DNA from 2 places in the uncultured Plantibacter sp. genome. Region 1 is predicted to be linked to the other one. Evidence: predicted binding sites of a transcription regulator. Region 1 holds the regulator's gene; the other holds the start of a gene.

Region 1 (7,714 bases):
ATCGCCGCGAGTCCACGGGTGTCGACGACCTCGGCCACCTCGGGTACCCGGGCGCGGATCGACTGCTTCGACGCCTCGCGCACGATGAGCTGCCAGCGCGCACGGCCCTTGACCGCTTTGTCGCCCTGCCACCTGGAGATGCTGCGCTCGGCACCCCACGGGACGATGCGGTCGACACCCAGCTCGGTCGCCGCCTGGATGGCGAGTTCGTCGCGATCGCCCTTGGCCAGCGCCTGCACGAGGACGAGCCCGGGACGGTTCTCCGGATGCACCACGACCGATTCGACGCGGATCTCCAACTCGCCCGGCTCGCTGCGCACGACCGGTCCGGTCGCGATCAGGCCACGACCGTTGCCGATCGACGTCGTCTCGCCGACCCGCAGCCGACTCACGGCGACGGCGTGCTTCGCCTCGGGCCCACGGAGGGTCACCGAGTCGCCGACACCGGTCGATTCGAGGTCCTCGCGGAGGTACAGCGAACTCATCTCAACCGACGCCGTGGAAGCGGTCGCGGATCTTCGCGAACAGGCCCTGCTGGAACTGCGCGAGCGCCGGAGCACCCTGGCGTCGTCCCGAGGCGAAGCTCTTGATCAGCTCGCGTTCGCGGTGGTCGAGCTTCGTCGGGGTGACGACCTGGACGCCGATCTTGAGGTCACCCCGGCTGTTCCCGCGGAGGCGCGTGACCCCGCGGTCCTTGACCGTGATGACCTCCGAGCTCTGAACGCCCGGTCGCAGCTCGACCTCGACGTCGCCGTCGAGCGCGTGGACGGTGACCTGGCGGCCGAGGATGGCGTCGGTCATCGGGACTTCGAGCGTGCACAACAGGTCGTCGCCGTCGCGGCTGAAGACGTCGTGGTGCTTGACCTTCATCTCGAGGTAGAGGTCGCCGTTCGGGCCGCCTGCCGGGCCGACCTCGCCGCTCCCCGGCATCTGCAGACGCAGACCGGTGTCGACACCGGCCGGGATGTCGACCGAGACGGTGCGGCGGGCACGGAGCCGGCCCTGACCCTGGCAGGTGACGCACGGGGTCGCGATGATCGTGCCGTAGCCGCGGCAGGTGCCGCAGGGCGCCGAGGTCATGACGTTGCCGAGCAGCGAGCGGACGGCCCGCTGGATGGAGCCGGTGCCGTGACAGATGTCGCAGGTCACCGGTGAGGTGCCGGGCTGGCAGCAGGAGCCGTTGCAGGTGCTGCAGAGCACGGCGGTGTCGACCTCGAGGTCGCGGTGGGTGCCGAAGATGACCTCGTCGAGGTCGAGTTCGACGCGCAACAGGGCGTCCTCGCCGCGTGCGCGGCGGGACTTGGGTCCGCGCTGCTGGCCACCCCCGCCGAAGAAGGTGTCGAAGATGTCGCCGAAGCCGCCGAACCCGGCGTCACCTCCGCCGAACCCACCCGCCTGCGGACCGAGGTCGTACTGCTGGCGCTGCTTGGGGTCGCTCAGCACGTCGTAGGCGTGGGTGACCTCTTTGAACCGCTCTGAGGCGTCGGAACCCGGGTTCACGTCGGGGTGCAGTTCGCGAGCGAGGCGGCGGTACGCCTTCTTGATCTCTTCGGGCGTCGCCTCCTTGGCGACACCGAGTGCTGCGTAGTGGTCGGGGTAGTCAGCCACTGAGGGCCTTTCGTTCGAGGTGCGGAAGGTGTTGGAGGACGCGACGAGGATGCGTCACTCGGCGTCGAGGATGCGCGAGAGGTACCTGGCGACGGCGCGGACCGCAGCCATGTTGCTCGCGTAGTCCATTCTCGTGGGGCCGAGGACGCCGAGCCGGGCGATTTCGCCACCAGAGGAACGGTAGTTCCCGGCGAGGACGCTCGTGGTCTCGAGGCCGAACGACGCGTTCTCGCGCCCGATGCTGGCGACCACGCCGTCGCGCTCGGACTCCATCTCACCGAAGAGCCGGAGCAGCACGACCTGCTGCTCGATGGCGTCCAGGACCGGATAGATGCTGCCGGGGAAGTCGTCTTCGGTGCGGGCGAGGTTGGCGGCGCCGGCCATGACGAGGCGGTCCTGGCGCTGCGCCGAGAGCTGTTCGCGCACCGCGTCGACGATGCGGACGGCCGCCGCGCGGTCGAGATCGGCGATGTCGGCGGGGACGTCGCCGATCGCGTCGTGGGCGTCGAGGAGTGGACGGCCCGCGACCGCCTCGTTGCACAGCGAGCGGAGACGCGAGATGAGGTCATCGTCGACCGGGCTCTCCGTCTCGATGAGCCGCTGCTCGACGCGGCCGTTGTCGAGGATGATGACCGCGAGCACACGGTTCGGGGTGACGCTCACCAACTCGAGGTGCCGGACGCGCGCCCGGGAGAACATCGGGTACTGGACGAGCGCGACCTGGTTCGTCAGCTGCGAGAGCAGCCGCACCGTGCGGTGCAGGACCTCGTCGAGGTCGCCGGACGCACCGAGGAAGGTCTCGATCGCCGTCCGTTGGGCGTTGTTCAGCGGGCGGCGGTCGGCCAGGTGGTCGACGAACATCCGGTAGCCCTTGTCGGTCGGCACCCGGCCGGAGGAGGTGTGGGGGGCGGCGATGAGCTCTTCGTCCTCGAGCTGCGCCATGTCGTTGCGGATGGTGGCTGCGGAGACCCCGAAGGAGTGGCGGTCGACGATCGTCTTGGACCCGACGGGCTCTCGCGAGGCGACGTAGTCCTGCACGATGACGCGGAGCACTTCGAGACCGCGATCCGACACCATCTCGATCTCCTCCCGTCATCCACCTCGGAGCGCCGACCATCAGCACTCGAAGACCCTGACTGCCAATCATATCGTGGCCTCCGCGCAGCCGTCCCTTGCGCGGCCCCGTGCCGCGGGAATACCGTTGGCCGCAGGCGTGGGTCCCTGATGAGCGACACCTGGTGCGATACGCTCAGCTGGACCAATTGAATATCACTCTCCGTGAAAGGTGCGAAGATGTCCGATCCGAACGCTCAGCCGCCCGTCGACCCAGCGAAGGGCGGGTCGGTTCCGCCTGCAGGAGATGGCGCGACGCCCCCTCCCGCAGCTCCGCAGCAGCCGCCCGCAGGCGCCTACCCGCCCCCGCCCGCCGGTGGCTACGCGCCGCCGCCGCCCGCTGCCGGCTCCTACCCGCCGCCGCCCGCAGGCGCCCCGCAGTACCAGCAGCCGTACGCCGCCGCTCAGCCCATGAGCCCGTCGGACGAGAAGCTCTGGTCGACGCTCATCCACATCGGCGGGATCTTCTTCGGATTCATCCCCCCGCTGATCGGCTACCTGGTCCTCAAGGACCGCGGCCCGTTCATCAAGGCGCACACGCTCACCGCGCTGAACTTCCAGCTGACGATGCTGATCGCGCTCGTGGTCGGCTCGATCCTGACGATCGTCGTCGTGGGTCTGTTCATCATCATCGCCGTCTACGTCGTCGTGATCGTGTTCAGCATCATCGCCGCGATCAAGGCGAACAAGGGTGAGCTGTACAGCTACCCGCTCACGATCCAGTTCATCAAGGCCTGATCCGTCGAGTACGAGCACAGCCCCGTCCGGTCCGCCGGGCGGGGCTGTTCTGCGCCTCGGGCAGGGTCAGTCGCCGACCAGACGCCGGACGACCGCGTCGGCGAGGAGCCGTCCGCGGCGCGTGAGCTCCAGCCGTCCGAGCAGGGCCTGCCGTGCGTCGACCAGTTCCTCGGCGATGAGCCCGGCGACCGCCGTACGAGCCTCGGGGGCGAGCGTCCGGATGGGGATGCCGTCCCGCGTGCGGGTGAGCAGCAGGATGCGTTCGAGTTCCCGCGTCTCGTCGTCCAGGGTCTCCCGCCCGGCGGCCGGCGACTCCCCCGCCGCGATCCGCTGGGCGTACGCCGCCGGGTGCTTGACGTTCCACCAGCGCACCCCGCCGACGTGACTGTGCGAGCCCGGGCCGACACCCCACCAGTCCTCGCCGGTCCAGTAGGAGAGGTTGTGCCGGGAGCGGTGCGTGTCGTCCGTCGCCCAGTTGCTGACCTCGTACCAGCCGTACCCGGCTTCGGTGAGGAGATCGTCGGCGAGCTCGTACATGTCGGCCTGCAGGTCCTCGTCGGGGGTCCCCACCACGCCCGAGCGGATCTGGCGCGCGAGTTTCGTCCCGGGTTCGACGATGAGCGAATAGGCCGACACGTGGTCCGGTGCGCAGGCGATCGCCGTCTCGAGTGAGACGCGCCAGTCGGCCAGGGTCTCCCCCGGCGTCCCGTAGATGAGGTCCAGGCTGACGCCGAGGCCGGCTTCGCGAGCCCACTGCACGACGAGCGGCACCCGAGCCGGATCGTGCGTGCGCTCGAGGGTGGCGAGCACGCTCGGCACCGCGGACTGCATCCCGAAGGACACCCGGGTGAATCCGGCTTCGGCGAGCGTGCGGAGGTAGGCGGCGTCGACGGAGTCGGGGTTCGCCTCGGTCGTCACTTCGGCGCCGGGCGCGAGGTCGAAGTTGTCCGTCACGCCACGGAGCATCCGGACGAGGTCGTCAGCAGGCAGGAGGGTCGGCGTGCCGCCACCGAAGAACACGGTCGAGACCGGTCGGTCGGGGACGGTCGATGACGCCAGGACGGACTTGCCGAAGCGGAGTTCCGCGACCGCCTCGTCGGCGTAGTCCGATTGCTTCGCGCCGCGGAGCTCGGTCGCCGTGTAGGTGTTGAAGTCGCAGTAGCCGCATCGGACCCGGCAGAACGGGACGTGCAGGTAGACCCCGAAGTTGCGCTCGTGGGCACCGACGGCCGCCGTCTCCGGGAGGAGTCCGTCGGACGGGGCCGGATCGGCGAGTGGAAGGGCGCTCGGCACGGTCCGTCGCTCAGACGCCGCGCGACGGCAGGAGTGCGCGGAGGTAGGCGTCGTTCATGGTCTTGCGGCGACGCTTGGAGCCGACGAGCTTCGCGGCACCCTTCGTCGGGCGGAAGAACGAGCGCACGACGATCCAGACGGAGTCGTCCTCGCGCTGCTCGATCGTGAAGGACTGCTCACCGCTCTCCGGATCGCCCTCCATCGTGCCGATGGCCAGGCTCACGTGACCCGGCTCCTCGGTGACGGAGATGACGCGATGCGGTCCGACGAGCGGTTCCCCGCCGACGGTGCCGGCGAAGACGACCGTCGTGCCCGGCGTGATGAACGGCGTGCCGTCCTCGGCGAAGCGCTGCTCTTGGTGCGTCTCGATGGGTTCCAGCGGCGTACCGTCCTCGGCGAAGGCGATGCCGCCGTACTGCACGCCCGTGCCGGGGTGCACCTCGGAGATCTCCACGCCGCTCGAACGGTGCAGTCCCCAGGTGAGGAGGGCGCTGCTCGCGAGGGCGAACCGCTCCTCTCCGCTCCCGAGGCGGAACTCGTCCTCCGACGGCACGTAGCCCTCCGGCGGGTACTGCATGAGGTCGGTCCGCTGGGTGGCGCCGACGGCCGCGTAGTCGACCGCTTCGTCCTCGAACGAACTGCGTCGTGCGTTCACTTCTTGTCCTTCGTCTCCACGTCCCCGGACAGCGCTGCGATGAACGCCTCCTGAGGCACCTCGACCTTGCCGACCATCTTCATCCGCTTCTTGCCCTCCTTCTGCTTCTCGAGGAGCTTGCGCTTGCGGGTGATGTCACCGCCGTAGCACTTGGCCAGGACGTCCTTGCGCATGGCACGGACCGACTCGCGGGCGATGATCCGCGCACCGATGGCGGCCTGGATCGGCACCTCGAACTGCTGGCGCGGGATGAGCTTCTTCAGGCGCTCGGTCATGAGCACACCGTAGGCGTACGCCTTCTCGCGGTGGACGATGGCGCTGAACGCGTCGACCTGGTCGCCCTGCAGGAGGATGTCGACCTTCACGAGGTCGGCTGCCTGCTGGCCGGAGGGCTCGTAGTCGAGCGACGCGTACCCCTGCGTGCGGCTCTTCAGGTGGTCGAAGAAGTCGAAGACGATCTCACCGAGCGGCATCGTGTACCGCAGCTCGACGCGGTCCTCGCCGAGGTACTCCATGCCGAGCAGCGCACCTCGACGGCTCTGGCAGAGTTCCATGATGGTGCCGACGTAGTCCTTGGGGGCGAGGATGCCCACCTTGACCATCGGCTCGGACACCTCGAGGATCTTGCCGGAGGGGAACTCGCTCGGGTTGGTGACGGTGACGACCTGCTTGTCCTCCGTCTTCACCTCGTAGGTGACCGACGGCGCTGTGGCGATGAGGTCGAGGTCGAACTCGCGCTGCAACCGCTCGGTCACGATCTCGAGGTGCAGGAGGCCGAGGAAGCCGACGCGGAACCCGAAGCCGAGGGCGACGGAGGTCTCCGGCTCGTAGTTGAGCGAGGCGTCGGAGAGCTTCAGCTTGTCGAGCGCGTCGCGGAGGATCGGGTAGTCGCTGCCGTCGATCGGGTACAGACCGGAGAAGACCATCGGCTTCGGGTCGGTGTAGCCCGGGAGGGCGTCGGTCGCCGGCTTCACCGCGGTCGTGACGGTGTCGCCGACCTTCGACTGCCGGACGTCCTTCACGCCCGTGATGAGGTAGCCCACCTCACCGACGCCGAGGCCCTTGGTGGGCGTCGGTTCCGGCGAGCTGACACCGATCTCGAGGAGGTCGTGCACCGCGCGCGTGGACATCATCTGGATACGCTCGCGCGGACTCAGCTGGCCGTCGATCATGCGGACGTAGGTGACGACGCCACGGTAGGTGTCGTAGACGGAGTCGAAGATCATGGCGCGCGTGGGTGCGTCCGGGTCGCCCACGGGGTTCGGGATGCGTCCGACGACGCGGTCGAGGAGGTCCTCGACACCCATGCCGGTCTTGCCGGACACCCGCAGGACGTCTTCGGGCTCGCCGCCGATGAGGCTCGCGAGCTCCTTCGCGTACTTGTCGGGGTCGGCCGCCGGGAGGTCGATCTTGTTGAGCACCGGGATGATCTCGAGGTCGTTCTCGAGAGCGAGGTAGAGGTTCGCGAGCGTCTGCGCCTCGATACCCTGAGCGGCGTCGACGAGGAGGATCGCGCCCTCGCACGCGGCGAGCGACCGCGAGACCTCGTAGGTGAAGTCGACGTGCCCGGGGGTGTCGATCATGTTGAGCGCGAAGGTCTCGCCGTTGAGCGACCACGGCATGCGCACGGCCTGGCTCTTGATGGTGATGCCGCGCTCGCGCTCGATGTCCATGCGGTCGAGGTACTGCGCCCGCATGTCGCGGTCCGAGACGACGCCGGTGATCTGCAACATGCGGTCCGCCAGGGTCGACTTGCCGTGGTCGATGTGGGCGATGATGCAGAAGTTCCGGATGAACGCCGGGTCGGTCGATGCCGGCTCGAGGGCCTTCACTGCTTGGGGGCTCACGCGTTCCTCGGGGTCAGGGGTGGAATCGGGCAACCCTCATTGTCCCACGGCGGGGAGCACCCGCGCTGCGGTACCCTGGATTGCCAGAACTCAGCCCGACTGGTAATGTTGCCTGTTGGCTTGCGTGTGAGTTGAGACCACACGAGAACTCGCTTGAAGACGCCCTCTTCCGTCCGACGGCACCGAACATCATTTCCTCGAACCGAAAGTTGACCCAACGTGGCAAACATCAAGTCGCAGATCAAGCGCATCGGCACCAATAAGAAGGCCAACGAGCGCAACAAGGCCGTCAAGAGCCAGCTGAAGACCGCCATCCGCGCAACCCGTGAGGCCGTCGTCGCCGGCGACAAGGCTCAGGCCGAGTCCGCTCTCAAGCTCGCCTCGAAGAAGCTCGACAAGGCCGTGAGCAAGGGCGTCATCCACGAGAACCAGGCAGCGAACCGCAAGTCGGCCATCGCCA
Region 2 (7,714 bases), on a different contig from region 1:
CGGCGCAGGCCTCCCGGTGCACCCCGTGGTGAGCCACGATGCGATCGCGCTCGACGCCTACCGTTCCGGTTCCGCCGCAGCCGACGCCACGCTCCTCGTGGTCACGGATGCCCGCCGTCGCGAACGCTACTGGACCAGCTACGCCGGACTCGACGCAGCCGGCCTCCCGGTCCGCGTCCAGGGGCCAGCCCTCGCGAAACCCGACGACCTCCCGACCTCCGAGTCCATGCGCCTCGACGCGCTGGTCGTCCCCGCCGGGGCGCTGGGACAGGTCGCCGCCGCACTCCTCGCCACCGATGGCGTATTCGCGGGGGAGGAACCGTTGTACCTCCGCTCACCCGACGTCACGATGTCCGCGGGCGCCAAGCGGGTGACGGCGTGAGCTGGTCGCTGCGCCGCGCCGGTGTCGCCGACCTCGACGCGATCATGGAGCTCGAGCACACCGTCTTCGTGAACGACGCCTGGTCGGCGGACATGATGCGCGCCGAACTGTCGTCGCCGCACGGGTACTACCTCGTCGCGACGGAGGTCGACGCCGACGACGCGACACTCGCCGGCTACGGCGGGCTCTTCGCGCCTTCCCGCTCCGACGACGCCGACATCCAGACCATCGCCGTCGCCGGGCACGCCAGAGGACGAGGACTCGGACGGCTCCTCATGCAGGCGCTCATCGAGCAGGCCAGGCAGCAGGACGTCACCCAGGTCTTCCTCGAGGTCAGGGCCGACAACCCCGTTGCGATCACGCTGTACCGGAGTCTCGGCTTCGAGGAACTCGGCATCCGCCCCGGCTACTACCAGCCGGACGACGTCGACGCCATCGTCATGCGACGCACGGTCCAGCCGAGACCGCCCATGCCCGCCCACGGCCAGTCCCCGCTCGACCAGACCGACCAGCACCCAGGGAGCATCGCGTGAACCGTGCAGAACCGCTCGTCCTCGGCATCGAGACGAGCTGCGACGAGACCGGGATCGGCATCGTCCGCGGACACCACCTGCTGGCGAACACCATCGCCTCGAGCATGGACGAGCACGCGCGGTACGGCGGGGTCGTCCCGGAGGTCGCCGCGCGCGCCCACCTCGAGGCGCTCGAGCCGACGCTCACGGCGGCGCTCGCCGAGGCCGGCGTCGCCCTGGCCGACCTCGACGCCGTCGCGGTGACGAGTGGCCCCGGCCTGTCCGGCGCACTCATGGTCGGCGTCGGTGCAGCGAAGGCGCTCGCTGTCTCCCTCGGCAAACCGCTGTACGCCGTGAACCACCTCGTCGGTCACGTCGGCGCGGACGTCCTCGACTCCGAAGACGGGGCGATCGAGTACCCGACGATCGCCCTGCTCGTGTCCGGCGGGCACACCTCGCTGCTCCTCGTGCGGGACCTCGTGTCGGACGTCGAACTGCTCGGCGAGACCATCGACGACGCGGCTGGCGAGGCCTTCGACAAGGTCGCGCGCATTCTGGGCCTGCCCTACCCGGGCGGGCCGCAGATCGACCGTGCGGCCGTCGGCGGCGACCCGAAGGCGATCCGCTTCCCCCGCGGACTCAGCCTGCCGAAGGACATGGAGCGGCACCGCTACGACTTCTCCTTCTCCGGCCTGAAGACGGCCGTGGCACGCTGGGTCGAGGCGAAGCAGGACGCGGGGGAGCCGGTCCCCGTCGCGGACGTCGCCGCCAGTTTCCGCGAGGCCGTCGTCGACGTGCTCATCTCGAAGGCGGTCAGAGCGTGCACCGAGCTCGGCGTGCCCCGCCTGCTGCTGGGGGGCGGCGTCATCGCGAACGCGCGGCTCCGCGAGGTGGCCGCCGAACGGACCACCTCGGCCGGGATCGAACTCCGCATCCCGCCGTTGCAGCTCTGCACCGACAACGGTGCGATGATCGCCGCACTCGCCGCGCAGCTCATCTCCGCCGGGCACGAGCCGTCCTCGCTCGACTTCGGCGCCGACTCGACCCTGCCGGTCACCGAGATCCAGGTGTACTGACCGCTCGACCAGCCGTCTCCCAGCCGTCTCCCGGCCGTCGACCGGGTGCGCGGACGTCGGCGCATAGGATGGGCCGGTACCCGGTCACGGATCGAAGGAGCGGCGATGGATCAGCACGAGCACCCCGACGGACGACCTCAGCACCAGGACGGTGCAGTGGACGGGCAGTCGCGCCCGCCGCAGGCTGAGCAGCCCATCGGGCCGCCGCAGCAGCAGTGGGGGCAGCAGCCTCCTCACCAGCCGCAGGCCCAGCAGCCCTGGTCGCCGTACCAGCCGCCGCAGCCCTCCCAGCAGGCTGTCGCGCCGCAGGGCCGGCAGCAGCCGTACGCGCCCCAGCAGCCGTACCAGCCCCAGGGCCAGCAGCAGCCCTACCAACCTCAGCAGCCGTACCAGCCCCAGGGCCAGGCCTCCCCTCCACCGGCGGGTTGGCAGGGCGATCACGCGACCTATCTCCAGACGGTGCCGACGGCGGTCTACCAGGCACCGAGCCAGGGCGGCTACGCCGCGTACCAGCAGTCGCAGACGCAGACCACTGCCGCGTCGACCGGGACCTCACGGAGCACCTGGTCGCTCATCACCGGTCTCGTCGGGCTCGTCGTGTCGGTCTTCGTCGGTTGGGGCTTCCCCCTGTCGATCGCGGCCATCGTCCTCGGATTCGGAGCCAGGCGTCGCGAGCCGCAGGGCCGAGGCCGCGCCCTCACCGGCCTCGTGACCGGGTTCGTCGGTCTCGCCTGCTCCGTCGGCTGGCTCGCCTACAGCGTCGTCGTGATCATCGGGTACGTCTCGACCTGATCCTCCTCGGGACGCTGCGGCCCGGCGGACGCCGTCGGGTCAGGCGTCAGCGGCCGGTGTCACCCGTTCGACGAGCAGCGCACTGTGTTTGCCCGCGATCCTCGTGAGGATGATCGTGGCCGAGCGGTCGCCCTTGAGCGCCATGCGCTTCCGGAACGCCGCGGGGTCGACGTCGACGCCGCGCTTCTTGATCTCGAGGACACCGATCCCGCGATCCCGCATCGTGCGCTTGAGGACCTTCTCGTCCATCGGTAGCCGCTCGAGCACCCGGAAGGTCGTGGCGAACGGCGAGGTCGTCGCCGTGTCGGAGGTCAGGTAGGCGATGCCCTGGCCGAGCATGCCGGCCTCCAAGCGGACGGCGAGGTCGCCGATGAGTCGGGCCCGGATCACCGACCCGTCGGGTTCGTGCACGTAGTCGCCGAGTTCCCGCACGGGGGCGTCGTCGGCGTCGGCCTCGGCGTGCAACTCGTGGTGGACGCCGTCCGCGAGGAGGAGCGCGGACCGTCGGACGTCGGGACGGGCCAGCGGGCCGAACCAGAGCGCCATCTCGACGAGCTGTCCGTCGACCGACACCCACTGCGCCTCGGCGTCGTCGGGGATGAGTGAGCGGTCGAATCCGGGCCCGAGCTTGACGCCTGTGGGGAGGCTGGTCGCCGCACCGAAGACCAGGTCGAGGGACGGGGTGTAGTCGGCGGCACTGGACAACCGCGCGGTGTCGGCGTGTCCTGCGGTGCGCCGCGCGGGATCGAACCAGACCGCGTCGAAGTCGTCGAGCGAGACGTCCTCGGCGGCGGCGTTCCGCACGGTGGCCGTGGGGAACGGAGCGAGGTTGTAGCTGGCGATGGCGGCAGTGACCTCGTCGATGTCGACCGCCGTGACCTCCAGGTCGAGCGAGGCCATGGCCATCGAGTCGGCGCCGATGCCGCTGCCGAGGTCGGCGACGCGCGTGAGGCCGGCCCGGGCGAAACGCCCGGCGTGCAGCGCGGCGACGGGAAGGCGCGTGGCCTGTTCGAGGCCCGCCTCGGTGAACAGCATGCGGCCGGCGAACGGACCGAACTTGCCGACGGCTTTCTGCCTGAGCCGCGACTGCGTGAGGACCGCCGCGACCAGCTCGGGGGAGTGGCCCTCCTTGCGGAGGCGCCCGACCAGGCGGACGGCCTCGTCCTTCGTCGGGTAGGGCGGCAGGGAGTCGAGGAGCCTGAGGCCGTCGGCCGTGAGGAGTTCGACGAGTTCCGAACGGTCCATGGTCAGTGGGCCTCGGGCAGAGCTGGATGCATCCGGCAACGGTAGCAGCCGCTGATTGGCACTCGCATTGCATGAGTGCCAGAAGATGCCTACACTGGAATCAGCACTCTCGCAGTGTGAGTGCTAACCACGTCTTCGTTTCAAGAAAGAGGTCAACCGTGTCGGTCTCCATCAAGCCGCTCGAGGATCGCATCGTCATCAAGCAGGTCGAGGCAGAGCAGACCACCGCTTCCGGTCTGGTCATCCCCGACACCGCCAAGGAGAAGCCCCAGGAGGGCGAGGTCGTGGCGGTCGGACCCGGTCGCATCGACGACAACGGCAACCGCGTCCCGCTCGACGTCGCCGTCGGCGACAAGGTGATCTACTCCAAGTACGGTGGCACCGAGGTCAAGTACGCCGGTGAGGACTACCTCGTCCTGTCCGCGCGCGACGTCCTCGCAGTCGTCGTCCGCTAGTCACCAGCGCACGGATCCGGCGGCTCAAGCCGCTCAACAGCCCGAATGGCATTCGCCGTTCGGGCTGTGTCCGTTTTCGGAGGGTGTCGCGGGGAGTCGCGGGTCTAGCCTGGACCAGTGCAGAACCCCAGCGATCCAGCCGACGTCGACATCCACTCCGTCACCGTCGACGGGGGAGGGGATCGACGTGCGAGTGTGGCCGTGCCCCAGCAGGGGAGCCGGTCCGGACTGCTCTCGGCGGTCGCCGCCTATTGCCTCTGGGGAGCGCTCCCGCTCTACTTCATCGCCCTCGCACCGGCCGGCGCCTTCGAGGTCGTGGCGTGGCGGATCCTCTTCTCCCTCGTCTTCTGCGCCGTCCTCATCCTGGCGACCCGTTCCTGGCGCCGGCTGTTCGGCATCCTCCGCCAGCGCCGCATCGTCCTGACGATGGGCCTCGCCGGAGCGCTCATCTACGTCAACTGGCAGACCTACGTCTACGGCGCGCTCAACGGCCAAGTGGTCGAGGCGTCGCTCGGCTACTTCATCAACCCGATCGTGACCGTCTTCCTCGGCGTCTTCTTCCTCCGCGAGCGGTTGCGTCCAGCCCAGTGGGTCGCGGTGGTCGTGAGTGTGATCGCGGTCCTGGTCCTCGCGATCGGACACGGCAGCGTCCCCTGGATCGCCCTGATCCTGGCCTTCTCATTCGGCCTCTACGGCTACATCAAGAAGCTCGTGGGCGGCTCGGTCGACGCGGTGTCCGGGTTGACGCTCGAGACCGTGTGGCTGATGCCGGTCGCGATCGCCCAGCTCATCGCGGTCGGCGTGACCGGTGGGCTGACCATCGGCACCGCGGGCGTCGGGCACGCCCTGCTCCTCGTCGGCGCCGGCGTCATCACCGCCGTCCCGCTCCTGCTGTTCGCGGCGGCGGCCCGCCGCCTCCCGCTCACCTGGATGGGTTTCATCCAGTACTTCGCACCGATCATCCAATTCGTCGTCGGTGTCGCGGTCCTGCACGAGGCGATGCCGCCGGAGCGCTGGTTGGGCTTCGGTCTCGTGTGGCTGGCGCTCGCGATCCTCACCGTCGACATGCTCGTCGCCTCCACCCGGGGTCGTCGGGTCGTCGGGGCCGAACGACGCCGCTCGACGAGGGTCTGAACAGCGGATTCCAGCGCTGATCGCGCGACCACTGCAGGAAAAGCGCGAAACAGCCCCTCCTGAGGTAACGATTTGGTCGTGTTACACGCTTGTAACGTCAACGACATTGTCCAGCGCACGTGCAGCGGATAACTTGACTCAACGGCAGCCCCTGGAGCTGCCACTCTTCTGACAAGCAAGGAGTACCATGAGCGTCTTTTCGAAGGCCACGGCCGCTCGCTCCCGCCCACGTTCCATCGTTCTCGGTGGTATCGCACTGATCGGAGCCAGCGCGCTGGTCCTGAGCGGTTGCGCCTCGAGTGGTAGCGGCGACAGCGGCAGCAGCAGCAAGCCTGCTGGCGACCTGACCCTGAAGCTCGGCACGGCGTTGCCGCAGACCGGTAACCTCGCGTTCCTCGGCCCGCCCGAGGAGGCCGGTGTCGGTCTCGCGGTCAAGGAGGTCAACGACGCCGACCTCGGCATCAAGATCGACCTGACGCTCGGCGACTCGGGTGACTCCGACAACAAGGCGTACGCGACCGAGGTCCCCCGTCTGCTCTCCGAGGGCGTCACGGCCATCATCGGTGCAGCGTCCTCGGGTGTGTCGAAGCTCTTCATCGACGAAGTCACCGGCGCAGGCGTCATCCAGTTCTCCCCGGCGAACACCTCCGCGGACTTCACCACGTGGGACGACAACGGTCTCTACTGGCGGACGGCGCCGTCCGACGTGCTGCAGGGCGAGGTCCTCGGGAACCTGATCGCGGAGGACGGCAACGCCACCCTCGGCATCATCTACCTGAACGACTCGTACGGCACCGGCCTCGCGAAGTTCACCAAGGAGGCGTTCGAGAGCGCAGGCGGTGAAGTGGTCGCCGAGCAGTCGTACAACACCGGTGACACCTCGTTCGACGCGCAGATCAGCGCGGTCAAGGCGGAGAACCCCGACGCGATCGCGATCATCGCGTTCGAGGAGACCAAGACGATCGTCCCCGGTCTCGCCGGCTTCCCGTCGGACAAGCTCTACTTCGTCGACGGCAACCTCGCCGACTACAGCGCAGACTTCGCTCCGGGCACCCTGACGGGCGCCAAGGGCACGCTGCCCGGTCTCGACACCGCGAAGCTCGGTGACTTCACCGACCGCCTCCAGGCGTTCGTGAAGGACGAGGGTGGCGAGCCGCTCAAGGACTACAGCTACGCGGCTGAATCCTACGACGCCGTCATCCTGCTCGCCCTCGCGGCGCTGCAGGCCGGTTCGACCGAGGGTGCCGACATGGCGGCCGAGCTCCAGTCCGTGTCCGGTGGTAAGGACAAGGGCGAGAAGGTGACCACCTTCGAAGAGGGTGCGAAGGCCATCGCCGACGGCAAGAAGATCGACTACGACGGCAACTCCGGTCCGATCACGTTCGACGAGAACGGTGACCCGACCGAGGCGACCATCGGTATCTACCAGTACGGTGACGACAACAAGTACACCCGCACCAACTAGTCGCCCACGCGACTGACGAGGCCCCGGAGCGATCCGGGGCCTTCGTCGTGTCCGGCAGCTGTAACTGCCGCCCTCGCGTGTGCTGTGCCGTGTGTGGTGGCGCCAGCGCGGTGCGCTGACGCGAGCGCGGGTCCAGCGCGTGAGCGCGGGTCTCCGGAGACCCGCGCTCACGCGTCTGCGACGCGCTCACGCCGATTCCGAGCCCATGCGGCACAGCGGGGCGCGCTCACGCCGGCGCACCGCGCTGACAGCGACCAGTCGGACGCCCGGGTCAACGGAACGCGCGTTGCAGCCCCGCGCGCTCGAGCTTCGCGGCGAGCCGACTCGGATGGACGAGGTCCTCCCAGGTGGCGCGGACGACGGTGTACCCGAGCGCGCGCAGACGGTCCTCCCGATGCTTCTCCGCCAGGACGATGTCGGCCACGTCCCGTCCCTGCGTGAACTCCTCCCGTACATACTTCTGCCGGCCGTCGAGTTCGAGGATGATGCGCTCGTCCGGCCAAACCGCATCGACCACGCCGACCGGTCCGTCCGCGTCGGAGAAGGCCTGCTGCAGCACCGGCAGGGCGAAACCGAGCTGCGCGATCACGACCCGCATCTTCGATTCACCACCGTTCGCGGCGAGCGGGTCCGCGAACTCGATCGCAAAGCGC

Evidence for each region. The regulator HrcA, encoded in region 1, represses chaperone genes, less so after heat shock. The targets are predictions, from matches to a motif close to TTNGCACTCGNNNNNNNCGAGTGCNAA.
Region 2: groES (co-chaperone GroES) is a predicted target of HrcA. The motif match lies at 4,063-4,089, and genes of this name have one in related genera.

The regions. Positions count from the first base shown of each region.
Region 1 is NZ_CAUQHZ010000002.1:130,614-138,327, reverse strand. It holds gene RWN05_RS04385 (16S rRNA (uracil(1498)-N(3))-methyltransferase) at 1-485, opposite strand, end outside; gene dnaJ (molecular chaperone DnaJ) at 487-1,608, opposite strand; gene hrcA (heat-inducible transcriptional repressor HrcA) at 1,663-2,685, opposite strand; gene RWN05_RS04370 (DUF4870 domain-containing protein) at 2,902-3,459, shown strand; gene hemW (radical SAM family heme chaperone HemW) at 3,526-4,752, opposite strand; gene RWN05_RS04360 (DUF1990 family protein) at 4,763-5,407, opposite strand; gene lepA (translation elongation factor 4) at 5,404-7,254, opposite strand; gene rpsT (30S ribosomal protein S20) at 7,474-7,714, shown strand, end outside.
Region 2 is NZ_CAUQHZ010000009.1:6,480-14,193, reverse strand. It holds gene tsaB (tRNA (adenosine(37)-N6)-threonylcarbamoyltransferase complex dimerization subunit type 1 TsaB) at 1-382, shown strand, start outside; gene rimI (ribosomal protein S18-alanine N-acetyltransferase) at 379-915, shown strand; gene tsaD (tRNA (adenosine(37)-N6)-threonylcarbamoyltransferase complex transferase subunit TsaD) at 912-1,970, shown strand; gene RWN05_RS11585 (DUF4190 domain-containing protein) at 2,076-2,762, shown strand; gene RWN05_RS11580 (class I SAM-dependent methyltransferase) at 2,802-4,007, opposite strand; gene groES (co-chaperone GroES) at 4,166-4,462, shown strand; gene rarD (EamA family transporter RarD) at 4,658-5,596, shown strand; gene RWN05_RS11565 (ABC transporter substrate-binding protein) at 5,784-7,061, shown strand; gene RWN05_RS11560 (hypothetical protein) at 7,333-7,714, opposite strand, start outside.